Regions from separate parts of the Vreelandella hamiltonii genome, predicted to be linked through region 4. Evidence: predicted binding sites of a transcription regulator. Region 4 holds the regulator's gene; each other region holds the start of a gene.
The links. Region 4 encodes sigma-54, which starts transcription at its own class of promoters, with help from an activator protein. Its sites were predicted from a motif close to TGGCACNNNNNTTGCTNT; they were not measured.
Positions count from the first base shown of each region.

Region 1 (5,138 bases), on a different contig from region 4:
CCACCACGCTTTTGAGCAGCGCCGCACAGCCGCCGCAGCCGGTGCTGGCTTTGGTGGCACCTTTAACGCTGCCAAGGTCAGCCGCGCCCGCGTCGATGGCACTGCAGATGCTACCTTTGGTCACGTTGTGGCAGGAGCAGATCATCGCCGTTTCCGGCAAGGCATCCGGCCCCAGCGCCGGGGCAGCACCGCTTTGTTGCGGCAGAATGAGCGATGCGGGTTCCTTAGGCAGCTCGATGCCGTTGGCGTAGTACTGCAACAGCGTGTCATACGCGCTGTTATCTCCCACCAGCATGGCCCCCAGCAGCTTCTTACCGTCGCTGGTGACGACCAGTTTGCGGTAGACCTGAGTGAGCGGGTCAAGGTATCGGAACATGCGGGCGCCAGGATTTTGGTTGCCGTGGGCATCGCCAATGGAGCCGACATCCACACCCAGCAGTTTTAGTTTGGTGCTCATATCGGCGCCGCTAAAACAAATATCGCCCCCCGTCAGCGTGGCGACGGCCGTTTTGGCCATTTGGTAGCCAGGCGCCACGAGGCCAAAGATACTCTGATTCCACAGCGCTACCTCGCCGATGGCGAGGATGTTCGGGTCGCTGGTGCGACATTGGTCGTCGATCACCACGCCGCCGCGCTCGCCGATGCTCAAGCCGCACTCTCGGGCGAGCGTATCCTGGGGGCGAATACCGGCGGAAAAGACGATCAGGTCGGTTTCCAGCACCTTGTCGTCTTGGAAGACCATACGCAGACGGCTGGTGTCGCCGGGTTCGATACGTTGAGTCGCACGCTCGGTGAGTACCTGAACCCCCAGGGCCTCGATTTTTTCTTTCAGCAGCTCGCCGCCTTCGCTATCCACCTGCATGGGCATCAGTCGTGGGGCGAACTCCACCACGGCGGTGTCCAGGTTCAGCCCGCGCAGCGCGTTGGCGGCTTCCAAACCGAGCAAGCCGCCACCCACGACCACGCCGTTGGTGGCGTTTTTGGCCGCTGCCTGAATGGCATCCAAGTCATCCAGGGTGCGGTAAACCAAGCAGCCTTCGCTGTCGTTGCCGGGAATGGGCGGCACAAAGGGAAAGGAGCCGGTGGCCAGCACGAGCTGGTCATACGCGTAGTGGCCCTGTTCGGTCACCACCAGCTGCTGTTCGCGGTCAATCGCGGTGACCGCTTCGCCGCTGCGTAATTGAATGCCGTGGGTGTGGTAGTAATCGGCGTCGCACAGCGCAAGCGACTCCGCATCGCGGCCGCTAAAGTACTCGGATAAGTGCACGCGGTCGTAGGCGCGGTGGCGCTCTTCGCCAAATATCGTCACCTCAAACCCCGCCAGCGCGCCGCTTTCCACGAGCTGCTCGGCAAAATGGTGGCCGACCATGCCGTTGCCTACAATGATCAGCTTTTGCTTGTTGGAAGACGTGGTTGGAGTAGACATTGTGTGATTCACCATAGCTAAGCCGCCTCACGGGTGAGAGATAAAGGGGATGACAGGGTGTCGAGAGGGTTATCGAAATGGTTATCGAGCGCTGTTTGGGCATCGGTTGCGCCAAACAGCAACAGGTGGCGGCACGCGGTTAGGTCGGTCGCGGCCAGCGCCTGCTCGAAATACCAGGGGCCGTGGCGGGTATCGCCATACAGCACCGCGCCGATAAGGCGGCCTTGATGGAGCAGCAGGCGGCAGTAGTCGCCGGTTTCCGGGTCTTGGTAACGAAGCTCTTCGTGCTTAGCGGCGGCCTCGGTGGGGCCAAAGGCAAACAGGCTGACACCGCTGACCTTGAGTTTGGTGGCCACGGGGGCTTCTTGATACGCCGCTGGCGTTTCACCACACAGCACGGCAGCAAGCACCTCCACCTGCCGCCAAATGGGTTCCACCAGCCCGTAAGTGTGCTGCTCGAACTGGCAGCATTCGCCCAGCGCATAAATGTGGTCGTCTGAGGTGGTGAGGTGCCCATCCACCACAATGGCGCGGTCGAATATAAGCCCGCTTTGCTGGCCTAGCTCCGCATTGGGGGTAATACCCGCCGCGACAATCACGCTGTCGGCAGCTAGCTTCCGGCCATCGCTCAGTGTGACCGACTGCACCTGCCCGTGGCCGTTACCCTCCAAGGCAGCAAGCGATGCGCCGGTTTCAATGATGATGCCACGCTCGCGCAGCGTGGCTTCCAGCAATTGGGCGGCGGTGGTGTCTAGCTGGCGGTTCATCAACCGCTCGCTGCGCTGTAAAACGCTGACGGTGAGCGCGCTACCGCCCCGTTTGCGCAGCCCTTCAGCAGCTTCCAATCCAAGTAAGCCGCCGCCAATCACCACGGCGTTGCCGCCTTGCTGAGCAATAGCTTCTAAGGCGTCGGCATCGCGTAGGTCACGAAACGTATGAACACCGTCAAGCGTGATGCCAGGCACCGCTGGCAGCGTGGGGCGCGAGCCAGTGGCCATCACTAATCGGTCATAGCTTAAGATGTCGCCGCGATGCGTGAGGAGCAGGCGGCGTTCGCGGTCGATGGAGGTCACGCGGTCGCCAAGCGTCAGTGTGATGTTGTTATCGGCGTACCAGGAGGCGTCTTGCAGAGTGAGCGCCTCAGGCGCCAGCTCGCCCGCCAGTAAAGGAGAGAGCAAAATGCGGTTATAGGCAGGTACCGGCTCCTCACCCACCACTGTGATACGGCGGGGGCGCTGCGGATGGTTAACCAGCGCTTCAAGTAGTCGGTGGCAAGCCATGCCGTTACCGATAATGACGAGGTGTTCGTTCTGTGAGCACCGGGAAGCGGTTTCCATAGGTAGCTCCTGTGGTTGAAGCATATGTGGTTGAAACATAATGCTCAGCAAATAAAAAACGCCCCTGACACAGCCCTTTCAAGAAGGGGGTATCAGGGGCGTCGTTGCCCGTTGGCGTCGTTGATAACGCGCAGCAACCGCCGTTGGCTGCCGAACTGTCTTGTCTTATGGTGAGCAAAAAGCCCGCCAGCTTTTGCCGTCGGTGGATTTAATTCAGCCTAATCAGGGTATTAAGCGTTTTTGAGGAGGTGGCAGGCCGCTCATGGTTAGCTAGGCTTGCCCCACTTTGGTGCTTAAGCGGCGGTTAATGCACTCTCTTCAACCGCTTATTCGACAAAGAGCATTCCTTTGGCGAGGAGTAGAAATGCAGAGTGTGTTTTTAAGTTATTGTTTCTTAAATGCTTTAATGGTTATGGCGCAGCGTGGGCGCAGGGTTTGCAGTTATTCTAGTAACAAGTAACAACGGCTCAGTGCAGGGTCTTTGCCCATAACGATCACAACGACTAATTGCGTCGAATAATACCAACTGCAGCAAATCACTGATGAGTACGGCACCCGGTAAGCGGTGCCCCTGAGACAACGGCGTCCAGGCAGGCTTCTTTCGAGGCTGGCTTGGGCGTTTTTTGCTTTTTAACGCCGGAGGAAACTGCCATGCCACAGGCCAATCGGCTCGCCCGAACCACCTGCCCCTACTGCGGCGTCGGCTGCGGCGTGACTGCAACGCTTAAAAGCGGCCAGCTCATCGCCGTCAAAGGAGACCGCGAGCACCCAGCCAACTATGGCCGTCTGTGCGTGAAAGGCACCGCGCTGCACGAAACGCTGGGAGAGCAGGGGCGCTTGCTGAAGCCGCGCGTGGACGGCCAGGAGGTCTCTTGGGAGCAGGCGCTCACCACCACCGCCGAACGCTTGCAGGCGCAGCGCACTGCCCATGGCCCGCAGACGGTGGCAGCGTACTTATCCGGCCAGCTGCTGACCGAAGATTATTACGTCGCCAACAAGCTGTTCAAAGGTTTCTTGGGCACCCCGCATCTGGATACCAACTCACGGCTATGCATGGCGTCGGCCGTGGCGGGCTACAAGCGTGCCTTCGGAGCGGATGCCGTGCCCTGCCAGTATGAGGACCTGGAAGAGGCCGAGCTGGTGGTGCTGGTGGGCTCCAATCTGGCCTGGAATCACCCTGTGCTGTATCAGCGCCTGAAAGTCGCCAAGGAGCGTAATCCACTGATGCGCGTGGTGGTGGTGGACCCGCGAGTCACGGACACCTGTGATATCGCCGATCTGTACCTGGGCATCGCGCCAGGCAGCGACGCCTTTCTGTTCAACGGGCTGCTGGCCTGGATGGCGGCCCAGCAGAAGCTGGACGATGTCTATTTGCAGCGGCACACCGAAGGTATCGAGCAGGCGCTGGCCGCCGCCCAGCAGAGCGCCGGTAGCCTGCAAGCGGTTGCGAAGGCCTGCGACGTCGATGAAGAGCGGCTGGAGACCTTCTACTACTGGTTTGCCAGCCAGCTGCATGTGGTCACTCTGTACTCTCAGGGCGTCAATCAATCCTCCAGTGGTACCGACAAGTGCAATGCGATCATCAATTGCCACCTGGCGGGCGGCAAGATTGGCCTGCCAGGGGCCGGGCCCTTTTCGATCACGGGCCAGCCCAATGCCATGGGCGGGCGCGAAGTGGGCGGGTTGGCGAACCAGCTGGCGGCGCATATGGATTACCACACGCCCGGGGCACGCCAGCGTGTCAGCCGCTTCTGGTCCACGGAACACCTGTCAGCCTCGTTGCCTGACGGGCCGGGCCACAAGGCGGTGGAGCTGTTCGAGGCCATCGAGCGAGGCGACGTCACGGCGCTGTGGGTCATGGCCACCAACCCGGCAGTGAGTCTGCCGAACGGTGAACAGGTGCGTCGCGCCCTGGCCAAGTGCCCGCTGGTCATCGTTTCGGAGTGTGTGGCCCATACCGACCTGCTGCCCTTTGCCGATATCGTGCTGCCCGCGTCGGGTTGGTCGGAAAAGGATGGCACGGTCACCAACTCCGAGCGGCGCATTTCCCGCCAGCGGGGAATGCTGCCTCCGCCGGGCGAGGCTCAACACGACTGGTGGATCATCTGCGAGGTGGCCAAGCGGTTGGGGTTCGCAGAAGCGTTCGATTATGCCCACCCCTGGGAAATCTTCGATGAGCATGCGCGGCTTTCCGGCTATGAAAATAGCGGTGCCTCTGCGCGGTTGTTCGACATCTCAGGCCTGAGCGGCCTGGGCCAGGCGGCGTATGATGCGCTGGCCCCCATTCAGTGGCCGGTCACTCGGCAAGCGCCCCACGGCACCCCGCGGCTGTTCGTGGATGGCCAGTTTGCCACGCCCAACGGTCGTGCACGGCT
Region 1 is NZ_BMXO01000001.1:421,970-427,107, reverse strand. Features, by position in the region: gene nirB (nitrite reductase large subunit NirB) at 1-1,426, opposite strand, end outside; gene IE061_RS02150 (NAD(P)/FAD-dependent oxidoreductase) at 1,444-2,763, opposite strand; gene IE061_RS02145 (nitrate reductase) at 3,415-5,138, shown strand, end outside.
Region 1: IE061_RS02145 (nitrate reductase) is a predicted target of sigma-54. The motif match lies at 3,188-3,205, and genes of this name have one in related genera.

Region 2 (5,138 bases), on a different contig from region 4:
CGGGGGCATTCAGCTCGGCACGTTTTGCGAGCAGCTCGAACACGCCGGGGTAGGCGGGGCGTTCTAAGTAGCGCCCTGCGCCGCGCTCGGCGTGCAGCTCGCCATCCCGCCAGGTCCATTTGCCCTGGCTGATGGTATGGCGGGCAATGCCGCGCACCGTCTTGCCCTCGAAAATATTGAAATCGACGTTCTGATGATGGGTCTTGGCGGAAATCGTGCGGGTGCCGTTGGGGTCCCAGACCACGAGGTCGGCATCGGCACCCACCTGAATCGCCCCTTTGCGCGGGTAGAGGTTGAAGATTTTGGCGGTGTTGGTGGAGGTGACCGCCACGAACTCCTGGGGCGAGAGCTTGCCGGTATTGACCCCTTCGTCCCACAGCACGGCCAGGCGGTCTTCCACGCCTGCGGTGCCGTTGGGAATCTTGGTGAAGTCATCTTTCCCGGCGGCCTTCTGCTCTTCGCAGAAACAGCAGTGGTCGGTAGCGGTGGTTTGCAGATTGCCAGATTGCAGGCCGTGCCAGAGCGCTTCCTGGTGGCCTTTGGGCCGGAATGGCGGGCTCATCACATGGGCGGCGGCGGTGGCCCAGTCCGGGTGCTGGTATACGCTGTCATCGATCACCAGGTGGCCCGCCAGGCACTCGCCAAACACCGGGTGGCCCTGCTGGCGGGCGTAGGCGATTTCATCCACCGCGTCTTTGGTGGAGACGTGTACCAGGTAGACCGGCGCGCCCAGGGTGGAGGCAATGCGAATGGCGCGGCTGGCGGCTTCGCCTTCCACCTGCGGTGGGCGGGAAAGCGGGTGGGCTTCCGGCCCGGTGATGCCCTGGGCCAGCAGCTTCTGCTGCATGTGGTAGACCAGCTCGCCGTTTTCGGCATGCACGGTGGGCACCGCTCCCAGCTCCAGGCAGCGGGAAAAGCTCTCCACCAGAATGTCATCGGTGGCCATGATCGCGCCCTTGTAGGCCATGAAGTGCTTGAAGCTGTTGACCCCGTAGTCGCGCACCAGGGTGCCCATTTCCTCTTTGACGCTCTCATCCCACCAGGTAATAGCGACGTGGAAGGCGAAGTCAGTGGCGGCTTTTTCCGCCCAGCCCTGCCAGGTCTCGAAGGCTTCCAGCAACGACTGACCGGGGCTGGGAATCACGAAGTCGATGATCGTGGTGGTGCCGCCCGCCATGGCGGCGGCGGTGCCGGTGTAGAAGTCTTCGCTGGCCACCGCGCCCATGAAGGGCATCTGCATGTGGGTATGGGGGTCGATGCCGCCGGGCATCACCAGTTGGTTGCTGGCATCGACGATCTCGCAGCCTTCCGGCACGTCCAGGTCGGTGCCAATGGCGTGGATTTTGCCGTCGACACACAGCACATCGGCGCGGTAAGTGTCGGCGTGGGTGACCACCGTGCCGCCCTTGATCAATAAGCTCATGGTTCGCTCCTGTCGTTGTGTTTAGCCAGCAGAATCATTCACCGTCGGTGAGGCGGGTGTAGGTCTCGGGGCGTCGGTCGCGGAAGAACTGCCAGTTGTTGCGCACCTCGCGCACCATATCCAGGTCGATCTCATGCACTAACAGCTCATCTTCCGTGGCGCTGGCCTGGGCTTCGATCTTGCCGCGTGGGTTGACGATGTAGCTGGAGCCGTAGAAGTCGCCGATATTCCAGGGCGCCTCGGTGCCAACCCGGTTGATGGCGGCGATGAAGCAGCCGTTGGCAGCGGCAGAGGCGGGTTGCTCAAGCTCCCAGAGGTATTGGGAAAGACCGGCCACCGTGGCCGAAGGGTTGAAAATCACGTCGGCGCCGTTGAGCGCCAATGCCCGCCAGCCTTCCGGGAAGTGGCGGTCGTAGCAGATATACACGCCGATCTTGCCGTAGGCGGTATCGAAAACCGGCCAGTTGGATTTGCCTGGTTTGAAGAAGAATTTCTCCCAAAAGCCAGCCACCTGGGGAATGTGTGTCTTGTGGTATTTGCCCAGGTAGCTGCCGTCAGCGTCGAATACCGCTGCCGTGTTGTAGTAAACGCCGGTCTCGGTCTCTTCATAGATAGGGACGATGATCACCATGCGGTGCTCGGCCGCGAGCTTTTGCATCATCTGGCAGGTGGGGCCCTCCGGCACTCGCTCGGCGGCGGCGTACCATTTGCTGTCCTGGCTGGGGCAAAAATAGGGCTGATTGAACACTTCCTGAAAGCACAGCACCTGCACGCCTTGCTCGGCGGCTTGCTGAATCATGGGCAGGTGCGCTTCGTTCATCGCGTCACGAATGACGCCGGGTTCCTGATCGGTGCTGGTATTCAGGGCCATCTGGATCAGGCCAATCTTCATTTTCTGCATGGACTACCCCTCTTTTGTCATAACGCGACGACCTCCGAATGGATGGGAGGCCAGCTATGGGTGGCTTTTCTGCCGGTATCGATGAGTGGCGGAAAAGATCGCTAGGCGTGTCATGACATCGACTCATGGTCGAAACTTATAATTGTTAGCAAAGCTGTCAAGATAGACAGCTTTTTGAACATAGCGCTGGTTGAAGACGTTTTGCAAGAAGTTTTTATGAAAATCCTGGTTGTCTTTCAAGTGACTGTTTTTGCTGTTTTTTAAGTTTTTTATTGTCCGTTTTTATCAATTTGGTGAGGTGTTGCACTATTATGGCGTTTCATTTTTATTTTTTTAAATCAATGGTTTGTGTTTTATTTTTTGGTTTTTATATTGGTGTTTTGCATTCTTGTGGTGCGTTTTACGAATATGTCGCTACCCTGTTTAGGAGGTTTTAATACCCGTGACTATAACAACAATGATACAGAGGGCTTCGTCTTTATATATGTCTGTTTAGTCAGCTTTGTGTTCAATGAGTTAGCGGTGAGCGAGTGGTTTTGGGCACGCTTATTGCTGCACAACTTGCTGAACCTTTGAAGATAAAAAGGCAATGGCGAGGCTGAGGAGACAACAATGACGGCAGCTAAATCTCGAATGATCGATCAGCAGGGGTTGGTCGAACTGGCAGTGGAAGACGATGTGCGTGAAAGCGCCCGCTTCAATGAAGATATTGCGCCTACCGAAGCAAAAGAGCGTACCTGGAGTAAATGGAACATTGCGGCGCTGTGGGTCGGTATGTCGATCTGCGTGCCTACCTACACCCTGGGCGGCGTGCTCACGGCCTACTTTGGGCTGAGCGTGGGCGAGGCGCTGCTGGCCATTCTGCTGGCCAACGTGATCGTGCTGATTCCGCTGACGCTGAACGCTTTTCCCGGCACCAAATTCGGCATTCCCTTTCCGGTGGTGCTGCGCTCTTCGTTTGGCATCCTGGGTTCCAACGTGCCTTGCCTGGTCAGGGCGCTGGTGGGCTGCGGCTGGTTTGGCATTCAAACCATGTTTGGCGGGCTGGCCATTCACCTGCTGCTGTCGGCTCTGTTTCCCGCCTGGGCGGCGCTGGGAGGCGTTGGCGAGGTGATTGGTTTCTTCGTGTTTGGCGCCATGAACCTGTACGTGGTGATTCGCGGGGCCGAGTCGATCAAGTGGCTGGAAACCCTGGCGGCACCGCTGCTGTTGGCCGTGGGGATCGGACTGATGATGTGGGCGTGGCCGCACATGTCGATGACCGAACTGCTGGCCCAGCCGCCGTCGCGCCCGGAAGGAGCTTCGGTGTATGGCTATTTCTTTGCTGGCCTGACGGCCATGGTGGGCTTCTGGGCGACGCTGTCACTGAACATTCCTGATTTCAGCCGCTTCGCCAAGAGCCAGAAGGACCAGATCGTCGGGCAGATCCTGGGCTTGCCGTTGACCATGTTCTTCTTTGCTGCCCTGGGCGTGGTATTGACCGCCGCCTCGGAAACGCTGGTAGGCCAAACCGTGGCCGACCCGGTGCGCTTGATCGGCTATATCGACAGCCCTTTCTGGGTCATCATGGCCATGCTGCTGATCATCGTGGCGACCATCTCGACCAACACCGCTTCCAATATCGTCTCACCCACCAATGACTTTCAGAACATTGCCCCCAAGCTGATCAATCAAACCCGTGGCGTGCTGATGACCGGCGCCGTGGGGGTGCTGCTGATGGGCTACGACCTGCTGCAAAAGGCGGGGGTGGTGAGCCAGGGCGTTTCACTGGAGCAGATGTACTCCAACTGGCTGCTGGGCTACTCCAGCCTGCTGGGCCCGATTGCAGGCATCATGGCGGTGGATTATTTCCTGATCAAACGCCAGCGCCTGGATGTGCCTAGCCTGTACATGGACCACCAGGCTTACCCCGCGGTCAATATCGCCGGATTCATTGCCTTCGGCATTCCGGTGAGCCTGACCCTGCTGTCGCTGCTGACCGGTACCATGAACTGGTTCTATGACTACGGCTGGTTCACGGGCTCGGCGTTGGGGGCGCTGGTGTACTACGTCGCCAGCCGTACGCTGGCGTCGTCTCCCCAGGCAGGCCCTGTGCCGCTGATGGCCAGCGAGGCGGCTCGCCAGCCTTGATGCGGTAGCGCATGGCGCAGCCAGCTGTCGGGCAGAGCCTGGCGGGCTGCGCCGCTAGTTGGCTTCCTTCACCAGCCCCAGGAAGGCATCCACCACGCGGTTGGGGCGGCGGTCGTGGCGGGTAATCAGCACGAACGGGATGCGATAGGCGTAGTGCTGGGGCAGCAGGGCACGCATCTTGCCTGCGCTGACCCACTGGGCGGCCACGTGTTCGGGTAGAAAGCCAATGAAGCGCCCGGTCAGGATCAGGAAGGCAGCGCCTTCCCGGTCTGACGCAGAGGCTCGACGGTTGAGTGCTTCGTGGGCCTGGCGGGCCTTTTCCGGTAGCGGGTAGCGGGGCTGTATGGCGGGGTGCTGGGCAATCTCGCCTGCTTCGAGCGTCTCATCGGTCTGTGGGAACAAAGGGTGCTCTGCCGAGCAGTACAGGTAGGACGGCTCGTCGTAAAGCCAGCGCGTCTCCAGGCTGGTCGGCAGGTTCACGGCAGGCACCACCCCGACGTGCAGATGCCCATCCATGACGCCACGGATCACCGCGTCCGAGGGTTCCATATGAATATTCACGGTCACCGCATGGTTGGGCGCCGTCAGCGCCGCCAGGGCGTGGGTAACGTTCATGGCGGGTAGCGTCACCAGGCTATCGGTGATGCTGATATTCAGCTCGCCCTTGATGGTCTGATGCAGTGC
Region 2 is NZ_BMXO01000007.1:84,552-89,689, reverse strand. Features, by position in the region: gene hydA (dihydropyrimidinase) at 1-1,423, opposite strand, end outside; gene IE061_RS09065 (nitrilase-related carbon-nitrogen hydrolase) at 1,458-2,324, opposite strand; gene IE061_RS09060 (NCS1 family nucleobase:cation symporter-1) at 2,937-4,454, shown strand; gene IE061_RS09055 (LysR family transcriptional regulator) at 4,509-5,138, opposite strand, start outside.
Region 2: IE061_RS09060 (NCS1 family nucleobase:cation symporter-1) is a predicted target of sigma-54. The motif match lies at 2,863-2,880, and genes of this name have one in related genera.

Region 3 (5,138 bases), on a different contig from region 4:
TGCAAGTGGTAGGCGCGAATCTTGTTGAGCAGGCCAATACCGCGCCCCTCCTGACGCAGGTAGAGCAGCACCCCGCGACCTTCGCTGGCAATGCGCTTGAGGGCTTCCTGCAGCTGGTAGCCACAGTCGCAGCGCATGGAAAACAGCGCATCGCCCGTCAGGCACTCGGAGTGCACCCGCCCCAGCACCGGCGCGCCATCGCTCACATCGCCCAGGGTGAGCGCAATATGGTCTTTCCCCGTGGCATCGTCTTCGAAGCCATGCATGGTGAACGTGGCCCAGGGGGTGGGCAGCCGGGAAGCGGCGATGAAGCGAATGGTCACGGATTACCTCACAGATGAACCAGGCCAGTTATCCACATCAGTGTTGGCAAGTGGGCGCATAGTCTAACAGGAAGTGGCGCAAGCCTCACGGATTGGCCGGGGTGCGACGATGTTGGCCAGCCAACAGGCGCCACCGCTGCCCAACTTCACGTACAATTCCTATCGTCGGATGTGCTGACTCCCTTACAATGCGGGCAAATTTTCCAAGAGCAAGTGTTTATGACCACCACACCTTTGCAGAACGACCGTTTTCTTCGCGCGCTGGCGCGCCAGCCTGTCGACCGCACTCCGGTGTGGATGATGCGTCAAGCGGGCCGTTACCTGCCCGAGTACCGCGCCAGCCGCGCCGATGCGGGCAGCTTCATGGACCTGTGCCGCAATCATGACCTGGCCTGTGAAGTCACCCTGCAGCCGCTGGAGCGCTACCCGCTCGACGCCGCCATCCTGTTCTCGGACATTTTGACCATCCCCGATGCCATGGGGCTGGGCCTGTACTTCGAAACCGGCGAAGGTCCCAAATTCAAGAAGACCGTACGCACCGCCGAAGAAGTCGCCGCGCTCACCGTGCCCAATGCCGAGCGCGACCTGGACTACGTGATGCGGGCGGTCTCCACGATTCGCCGTGAGCTCAACGGCCGTATGCCGCTGATCGGCTTTTCCGGCAGCCCCTGGACGCTGGCCACCTACATGGTAGAAGGCGGCTCCAGCAAGGACTTCCGTCACCTGAAGACCATGCTGTACGACACGCCCGACACCATGCACCAGTTGCTGGACACCCTGGCGCAAGCGGTCACCGACTACCTGAACGCTCAGATTCGCGCAGGCGCTCAAGCCGTACAGATTTTCGATACCTGGGGCGGCGCGCTGTCCACACCGGCCTACCTGGAGTTCTCGCTGCGCTACATGGAGCAGATCGTCTCCGGGCTAATCCGCGAGCACGACGGTCGCCGCGTACCGGTGATTCTGTTCACCAAGAACGGTGGCCAGTGGCTGGAGCACATTGCCTGCGCCGGTGCCGACGCATTGGGCATCGACTGGTCCACCGAGCTGTCCGACGCCCGCGCTCGCGTGGGCCATAAGGTGGCCCTGCAGGGTAACCTGGACCCCAACGTGCTGTTTGCGCGCCCTTCGGCCATTCGTGCGGAAGTGGCTCGCGTACTGGAGAGCTACGGCCACGGCCCTGGCCACGTTTTCAATCTGGGCCATGGCATCAGCCAGTTCACCAACCCTGATCATGTCACCGCCTTCATGGAGGCGCTGCACGACTTGAGCCCGCAGTACCATCAGGGCATTCCGACTCAATCGAACGACTCATGCCCAGGAGCCAAGCAATGAGCGACCTACGCGACGACCAGTGGTTTACCGAAGTCTTTGATAGCCACGGCAGCGCTTTCTCGCTGAAAGTTTCTGAAAAACTGCTGGATGTGCAAAGCCCCTACCAGCACCTGGAAGTGTACGCCACCGAGACCTACGGCAACCTGATGGTGCTGGATGGCTGCGTGATGCTCACCGACCGCGACAACTTCCTGTATCACGAAATGATCGCCCACCCGGCGCTGTTCACCCATCAGGACCCCAAGCGCGTGGTCATCATTGGTGGCGGCGACTGCGGCACCTTGAAAGAAGTGCTGCGCCATCCGAGCGTCGAGAAGGTCACCCAGATCGATATCGACGAGGAAGTCACCAAGGCCGCCGAGCGCTTTTTCCCCGAACTCGTGGAAGCCAACGGCGACCCCCGCGCCGAGCTGCTGTTTGCCGACGGCGTGAAGTGGGTGGATGACGCGGCCGACGAGAGTATCGACCTGCTGATCATCGACTCCACCGACCCGGTCGGCCCGGCCGAAGGCCTGTTCAAGACCGACTTCCTGAAACGCTGCCACCGTATTCTGAAAAGTGGCGGAGTGATGGTGCAGCAGAGCGAGTCGCCGCTTTACCATAGCGGTTCGATCATTCGCGAACTGCGCAACGACATGCGCGAAGCGGGCTTCGACAGCGTGGCCACCTTGCCCTTCCCCCAACCGGTCTACCCCTCTGGCTGGTGGAGCGTGACGTTGGCAGGTAAAGGCACCAGCGTTGAAAGCTTCCGCGAAGAAGCTGCCGCCAGCCACGAAATGCCGCTACAGTACTACACAGCAGAGGCCCATCGTGGAGCCCTGGCGCTGCCCCCCTTCATGCGCAAAGCCTTTGCGTGAGAGCGGGCATCGTTAGTGGAAGAGCCGGGCGCTGCTCGGCTTTTTTATGCGCGCAGATCGGCGCGCTTCGACGTCAAGGAATCACACATGAAGAGTGTTCGTTGGTTGGGAGTAGGGGCCAGCCTGTTGGCACCGGCCATCGCCATGGCCAGCACGTTGGACACCGTCCAGAATCGCGATAGCCTGCGTTGCGGCGTGAATGCCGCCCAGCCCGGTTTCTCGTCACTGGATGACGACGACCAGTACCGGGGCCTGGATACCGACATCTGCCGCGCCATTGCCGCCGCCGCGCTAGGCGATGCTAACAAGGTGGACTTCGTGCCGCTGGACTCCGTGGAGCGTTTCACGGCCCTTCAGTCCGGTGAAGTGGATGTCCTGTCGCGCACCACCACCTGGACCTCCAGCCGCGATACCACGCTGGGCATGCACTTTACCGGCGTCAGCTATTACGACGGCCAGGCCTTCATGGTCGCCAGCGACCTGAACGTACAGAGTGCCAAGGAGCTGGACGGCGCCGCGGTATGCACCCAATCGGGCACCACCAGCGAACTGAACCTGTCCGATTACTTCAGGGTTCACGGCATGACCTATGATGCCGTGGTCTTCGACTCTCCCGAGCAGTCGATTGCCGGGTTCGAAGCAGGCCGCTGCGATGTGCTGAGCTCCGATGCCTCGCAGCTCTATGCCCAGCGGATGCAGCTGGCCGACCCCGACATGGCCGTGGTGCTGCCCGAGATCATCTCCAAGGAGCCGCTGGGCCCGGCCGTGCGCCAGGGCGACGACCAGTGGTTCAATATCGTCAAATGGACGCTGTTTGCCATGCTCAATGCCGAAGAGCTGGAAGTCACCCAGGCGAACGTGGACGAGCAGCTCGACAGCGACAACCCTGACGTACAGCGCCTGCTGGGCCAGGATGGCGATTTCGGCAGCCCCATGGGCATCAGCGCCGACTGGGCCTACCAGATCGTCAAGCAGGTAGGTAATTACGCGGACGTTTATGACCGCAATGTCGGCACAGGGTCGGACTTCAACATTGCCAGAGGCCTCAACGGGCTATGGAAAGACGGTGGCATTCAGTACGCCCCGCCGATTCGCTGATCGGCGAACGTCAGTAGCTTTCTCCCCGCGCCAGCGGCTACGCACCAAAACAGAGCATCGCGTAGCCGCTGGCACTCTTTTTTTGCACCAATACTTTCGATAAATTCGCTGATTTTACGTTGAAAACCGCTGAATTTGCCGACATATCTTTTTTGGCACCTTCCTTGCTAGCTTTTAGGCATGCATCGACATGCATAACATCATTAAATCGAGGAAGGGGAACACACATGGTTAACAAGAAACACCTGGTACTGCTTGCCTCTGCGGGTGCAATTACGCTGGCCGGTATCGCTACCGCGCAGGCGAACACATTAGAAGAAACTCGCTCTCGCGGTGCCGTACAGTGTGGCGTTAGTGATGGCTTGCCAGGTTTTTCCGCGCCGGACGATAGCGGCGAGTGGCAAGGTCTTGATGTTGACGTATGTCGTGCCGTGGCTGCCGCCGTATTGGGCGATGCCGGCGCCGTTAACTACATTTCCCTGAACGCCGTCGAACGCTTCACTGCGCTGCAGTCTGGCGAAGTCGATGTTCTGTCCCGTAACACCACCTGGACAACCACCCGCGATACCACGTTGGGCCTCAACTTCACCGGCGTCAACTTCTACGACGGCCAAGGCTTCATGGTCTCTACCGACCTGGGCATCTCCAACGCCTCCGAGCTGGATGGCGCTGCGATCTGTATCCAGTCCGGCACCACCACCGAGCTGAACCTGGCTGACTACTTCCGCGCCAACGGCATGGAATTTGATCCCATCGTTTTCGATACGTCCGAGCAAACCGTGGGTGGCTTCCAGGCGGGACGCTGTGACGTTCTGACCTCTGACACCTCTCAGCTGGCCGCACTGCGTATTCAGCTGGACGACCCGTCTGCTGCCATGATCCTGCCCGACGTCATCTCCAAGGAGCCGCTGGGCCCCGTGGTACGTCAGGGTGACGACCTGTGGTTCAACATCGTCAAGTGGTCGCTGTTCGCCATGCTCAACGGTGAAGAGTACGGTGTGACCAGCGAAAACGCCGAAGAAATGCGCGATTCCGATAACCCGGACGTGGCTCGCCTGCTGGGTCAGGACGGCAACTACGGTGAAGGCATGGGGCTGGATGCCGAGTGGGCCTACAACATCCTGAGCCAGGTAGGTAACTACGCAGAAAGCTTCGAACGTAACGTCGGCATGGATTCACCGCTGGAAATCGAACGGGGTGTCAACGCTCTGTGGAACCAGGGTGGCTTCCAGTACGCACCGCCGATTCGCTAAGCGTCTCGCTTGACCCCGGCCCGCCGTCCCTTGCCAGCATCACTCAAGGGGATCGGCGGGCCATTTGATTGACCTTCCGTGTAGCGGAGACGCCATCCATGTCCGTAAGACCTAACGCTCGCCCCGTTGGCCACAAGCCTCCGTTCTGGCGAGACCGCGCAAAGCGTGCGCTGATCTTTCAGTTTCTACTCATTACAGCCGTTATTACGTTTCTGTTCTATATCGTCGGTAATGTTCAAGACAACCTGTCCTCTCGCGGGATCACTACCGGG
Region 3 is NZ_BMXO01000005.1:108,113-113,250, forward strand. Features, by position in the region: gene ribA (GTP cyclohydrolase II) at 1-323, opposite strand, end outside; gene hemE (uroporphyrinogen decarboxylase) at 543-1,658, shown strand; gene speE (polyamine aminopropyltransferase) at 1,655-2,515, shown strand; gene IE061_RS07295 (amino acid ABC transporter substrate-binding protein) at 2,603-3,613, shown strand; gene IE061_RS07300 (amino acid ABC transporter substrate-binding protein) at 3,841-4,866, shown strand; gene IE061_RS07305 (amino acid ABC transporter permease) at 4,965-5,138, shown strand, end outside.
Region 3: IE061_RS07300 (amino acid ABC transporter substrate-binding protein) is a predicted target of sigma-54. The motif match lies at 3,767-3,784, and genes of this name have one in related genera.

Region 4 (5,138 bases):
TGAGCCTGTCGGGCGGCGAGCGGCGACGAGTGGAAATTGCCCGCTCGCTGGCCACCGAGCCCGCTTTCATTCTACTGGACGAACCTTTTGCTGGCGTCGACCCCATTTCCGTGGGCGATATCAAGTCGATCATACGCGCGCTCAAGAAGCGCCATATTGGCGTGCTGATTACCGACCACAACGTGCGTGAAACCCTGGATATCTGCGATATTGCCTATATTGTTGGCGACGGACACATCATAGCCAGTGGAAACCCCCAGGAAATTCTCAATAACCAGAAGGTGCGCGACGTCTACCTGGGCGCCGACTTCCGCCTTTAAATAATGGCCCACGAAGGCATTTTATTTAGTGGCATGCTTATTGCACTTGCACCAAACGGAGAGTCGCTCTAGGGTGGAGCTTTCTGATTAACGAGTGGTTCTCAGATGGTCATGAAAGCTTCTCTTCAACTGCGTATCGGCACACAGCTGACCATGACACCTCAGCTGCAGCAGGCCATTGCGCTGCTTCAGCTATCGACGCTGGACCTTCGTCAAGAAATTCAGCAGGCGCTGGATGGCAACCCCATGCTCGAACAGGAGGATGAGTTTGGCGAACAGGCGGTCAGCGAGCCTCAGGAAGCCGAGTGGGCAGACAGCATTCCCAACGAGCTCTCCGTGGACAGCGACTGGTCCGACACCTACCAGGACATGGGCAGCGCGGGCGGCAGTAGCGAAGGCCCGGACTTCGAGCGCCAGGCGGCCGGTCAGAGCCTTCATGGGCACTTGCTCTGGCAACTGGCCATGACCGACTTCTCTGCGCGTGAGCATGCCATTGCCGAGAGCCTCATCGATGCGCTGGATGCCAACGGCTATCTGACCCAGCCGCTCAACGACATCCGCGAGGGGCTCAAGGCGCAGGGCCACGATGGCCTGAGCCAACGCGAGGTCGAAAACACCTTGCTGCGCCTGCAGCAGTTCGAGCCTACTGGCGTGTTCGCCCGTGACCTGCGCGAGTGCCTGATGCTGCAGCTGGCCGCGCTACCCGAAGACACTCCGCTGTTGATGCCCGCCAAGCGCCTGGTACGCCAGTTTCTCGAAGCGCTGGGCAAGGACGACATGCGCCTGCTGAAACGACGCCTGAGCCTCGATGACGAGCAGTTGGACGATGTCATCCGTTTAATCCGCAGCCTTGACCCTCGCCCCGGAAGCGCCTACGGCGTCACCGACGACAGCTATGTGACGCCGGACCTGGTGGTACGTCACAATCACGAGGGCTGGCATCTGGAGCTCAACCCGGAAGCGCTGCCTCGGCTACGTATCCAACCCGACTACGCCAGCCTGATCAAGCGCGCCGACAAGAGCCAGGACAACCAGTTTTTGAAAGAGCACCTCCAGGAGGCTCGCTGGCTGATCAAGAGCCTGTCGAGCCGCAACGACACGCTGCTGCGCGTGGGGCGCGAGATCATTGCCCGCCAGATAGGCTTCCTCGAGCAGGGTGAAGAGGCCATGAAACCGCTGATTCTGGCCGATATCGCCGAAGCGGTAGAGATGCATGAATCGACTATCTCCCGAGTCACCACCCAGAAATACATTCATACCCCGCGCGGGGTCTTCGAGCTCAAGTACTTCTTCTCCAGCCAGGTCAGCGGCCAGGAGGGCGGCGACAGCCACTCCAGCACGGCCATTCGAGCGCGTATCAAGAAACTGATTCAGGACGAGCCGCCAGGCAAGCCACTCTCCGACAGTCGCCTGGTCACCCTGCTGGAAGAGGGTGGCATTACCGTGGCACGCCGCACCGTCGCCAAGTACCGAGAGTCGATGGGTATACCTTCGTCGAGCGAGCGACGCCGTTTGCGCTAGTTAAACGCTCTTGCCCAACAAACTCGCGGCGAGGGCTTTGCAATGGCCCAAAAAGGGTTACAATCGAAGTACAGTCCGATGGATAAGGAGCACGTCAATGCAAGTAAACATCACTGGTCATCACGTTGAACTGACTGACGCCTTGCGTGACTACGTAAACGAAAAGCTGGAACGCGTTGAGCGTCACTACGACAACATCACGACCGTCCAGGTCACCTTATCTGTCGAAAAGGAGCGCCAGCAAGCGGCTTGCACGCTGCATGCCGCAGGAGCAGACCTGCATGCGGAAGCGCAGGATAATGACATGTACGCGGCCATTGACGCCCTGGCGGACAAAATCGACCGTCAGCTGGTAAAACACAAGGAAAAAGCACAAGCCCGCGCCCAAGGCGCTGGCGTGCGTTAAACCGATGACGTTGGAAACCATACTCCCCCCGGAGCGCGTGCTGTACGACGTGCCCGGGGGCAGCAAAAAAAGGGTGCTGGAGTTTTTCAGCACCTTTATCGCTCAGAACACGCCCAGCCTGGACAGTCAGGAAGTCTTTAGCCGCCTGATTGGCCGTGAACGGCTGGGCAGCACTGGTATCGGCAATGGCGTAGCCATCCCCCATGCACGCAGCCCTCACTGCAGCACGCCCATTGCTGGCTTTCTCAAGCTGGCCGAGCCCGTCGACTTCGACGCCATCGATGGTGACCCGGTCGATCTGGTCTTCGTGCTGTTGGTTCCCGAAGAAGCCGATGACACGCACCTGGCCCTGCTGGGTCAGGTGGCTACGATCATGAACGACGCTGCCACGCGCCAACAGCTGCGCAATGTCAGTAGCCAGCGCGCATTGCTCGAGCTGCTGACCGACAAGATTCGCGAGCAGGCTGCCTAGCGCAGCCATTGCCAGGCAGCAAGGCACACGGCAAGCCCTCTATCCCTTTGATACCCAAGAGAGATGCGCTATGCAGCTGGTGATCATTAGCGGCCGCTCAGGGTCCGGCAAGTCCATCGCCCTACAGGCGTTGGAGGATCTTGGCTATTACGCCATCGACAACCTGCCCGCCATGCTGCTGGGCTCGCTGGTCGATGAATTGCGCGAGCAAGGGGGGCGAACTCACCTGGCGGTCAGCATCGATGCGCGCAACCTGCCCACGGCGCTGGAGCAGTTGCCTGCGCTACTGGGAGAGCTACGTCAACGCCAAATCCGTTTTCAGGTCATCTACCTGACCACGGACGCGCGCATTCTGCTGGAGCGCTACTCGGCCACCCGGCGGCGCCACCCGCTGACCCGGGATAGTGACATGACCCTGGAAGAAGCCATCGACAAGGAAGAGCAGACGCTGCTCGACATTCGCGATCTGGCCGACCTGCTGATCGACACGTCACGCCTCTCGGTGCACGATCTTCGCCGTCGCATCACCGATCAGGTCGCTCACCAACGGCGTGACCAGCTGACCCTGACGTTTGAATCCTTCGGCTATAAGCGGGGCGTGCCCATGGATGCCGATATCGTGTTTGACGTGCGCTGCCTGCCTAACCCTTATTGGGATCCCAGCCTGCGGCAGTTCACCGGACGCGATGCCAATATTCAGGCCTTCCTGGGCGGCTACCCCATCGTCGATGACATGCGTGACGATATTCATGCCTGGTTGGACAAGTGGCTGCCCGCCTACCAAAGCAGTCAACGTAGCTATATGACCGTGGCCATTGGCTGCACTGGCGGCCAGCATCGCTCTGTCTACATGGTGGAACAACTGGCGCAGGCGCTGGTCAAGCGCACTGGCGCCATTCAGCTCAGGCATCGGGAATTGGGCTTGCAGTACACGCTAAGCGAATTACCCGCTACCGTCGATGCCACTTCTTCCACCCCCCCCAGCGACACGACGTCGCCCTGATCTCACTCGGCAAAAAGGAACCAGAGTGCCTGAAAGAACCTTAACGCTGACCAATCAACGCGGCCTTCATGCCCGCGCTGCCACCAAGCTGGTCACGTGCGGCCAGCAGTTTTCAGCCCGTATTCATGTTTACAAACAGCAGCAGAAAGCCGATGCCGCCAACATCATGTCGCTGCTGATGCTGGCGGCCCCTTGCGGCACTTCGCTGACCATCACCGCAGAGGGCGAAGATGCCGACCAGGCCCTGGATGCCATCCAGGCCCTGTTCGACGCACGTTTCGACGAGGATCAGTAACCCTCGTTAGCTGCCCGCCACCGTCATGGCATCCACCAGCCAGCTGCCGGTATGGATGCTGCCCCGCGTATCGGTATCGTCGCCAATGCCCACCAGGCCAGCGAACATGGTGTTGAGATTGCTGGCAATGGTGAACTCTTCGATGGGGTACTGCACCTCGCCATTTTCTACCCAGAATCCGGCGGCACCGCGAGAGTAGTCCCCCGTTACGCCATTGACCCCCTGCCCCATCAGCTCGGTCACCCAAATGCCCTGCCCCATTTGCTGCAGCAGCTCATCACGCGATGTCAGCGGGGCCAGAAGACGCAGGTTGCGCGCTCCTCCGGCGTTTCCGGTCGACTGCATGCCCAGGCGGCGGGCACTGTAGGCAGACAGCATGTAGCTGGCGACCCTGCCCTGCTCGATGAAACGGTTATCCCGGGTCTGCACGCCCTCGGCATCGAAGGGCGAACTGGCGGTGGCACCGACTTCCATGGGGCGTTCTTCCAGTCCCATCCACTCCGGGAAAAGCGGGCTACCCAGACGATCACACAAGAACGATGCTTCACGGTATAGTGCGCCACCCGCCAACGCGCCCATCAGGTGCCCTATCAGGCCAGCGGCCAGGCTGGGGTCGAACAGCACGGGAAAGGTACCGGTAGGCGGTTTGCGCGAACCCAGCCGTCGCAGGGTGCGTGCAGCCGCTTCGCGCCCGACCTCCTCCGGGTCACGCAACTGTAGAGGGTTACGCGCCGACGTGTAGTCATAATCGCGCTGCATACCCTTGCCATCCTGGGCAATCAACATGCATGACAACGAATGGCTACTGCCCTTTTGGGTGCCTAGAAAGCCATGGCTATTGGCATAGACCCGAACGCCCTCGCCACTGGACAACGAGGCACCTTCCGACTGGTGAATACCGTCCACGCTGCGCCCCGCCTGTTCACAGCGCAGCGCCAGCTCGATGGCCTGTTCGGTCGAGAGCGCCCACGGGTGATGCACCTTGAGATCCGGCAGCCGGGTCGCCATCAGCGCAGCATCTGCCAACCCGGCAGCAGGGTCTTCACCGGTATAACGCGCAATTGCCAGAGCCTTTTCCACCGTGGCGCGCAGCGAGGCGCTGCTGGCATCCGTGGAGGAGG
Region 4 is NZ_BMXO01000003.1:174,754-179,891, reverse strand. Features, by position in the region: gene lptB (LPS export ABC transporter ATP-binding protein) at 1-320, shown strand, start outside; gene IE061_RS05340 (RNA polymerase factor sigma-54) at 426-1,841, shown strand; gene hpf (ribosome hibernation-promoting factor, HPF/YfiA family) at 1,939-2,247, shown strand; gene ptsN (PTS IIA-like nitrogen regulatory protein PtsN) at 2,252-2,719, shown strand; gene rapZ (RNase adapter RapZ) at 2,790-3,722, shown strand; gene IE061_RS05320 (HPr family phosphocarrier protein) at 3,748-4,017, shown strand; gene pmbA (metalloprotease PmbA) at 4,024-5,138, opposite strand, start outside.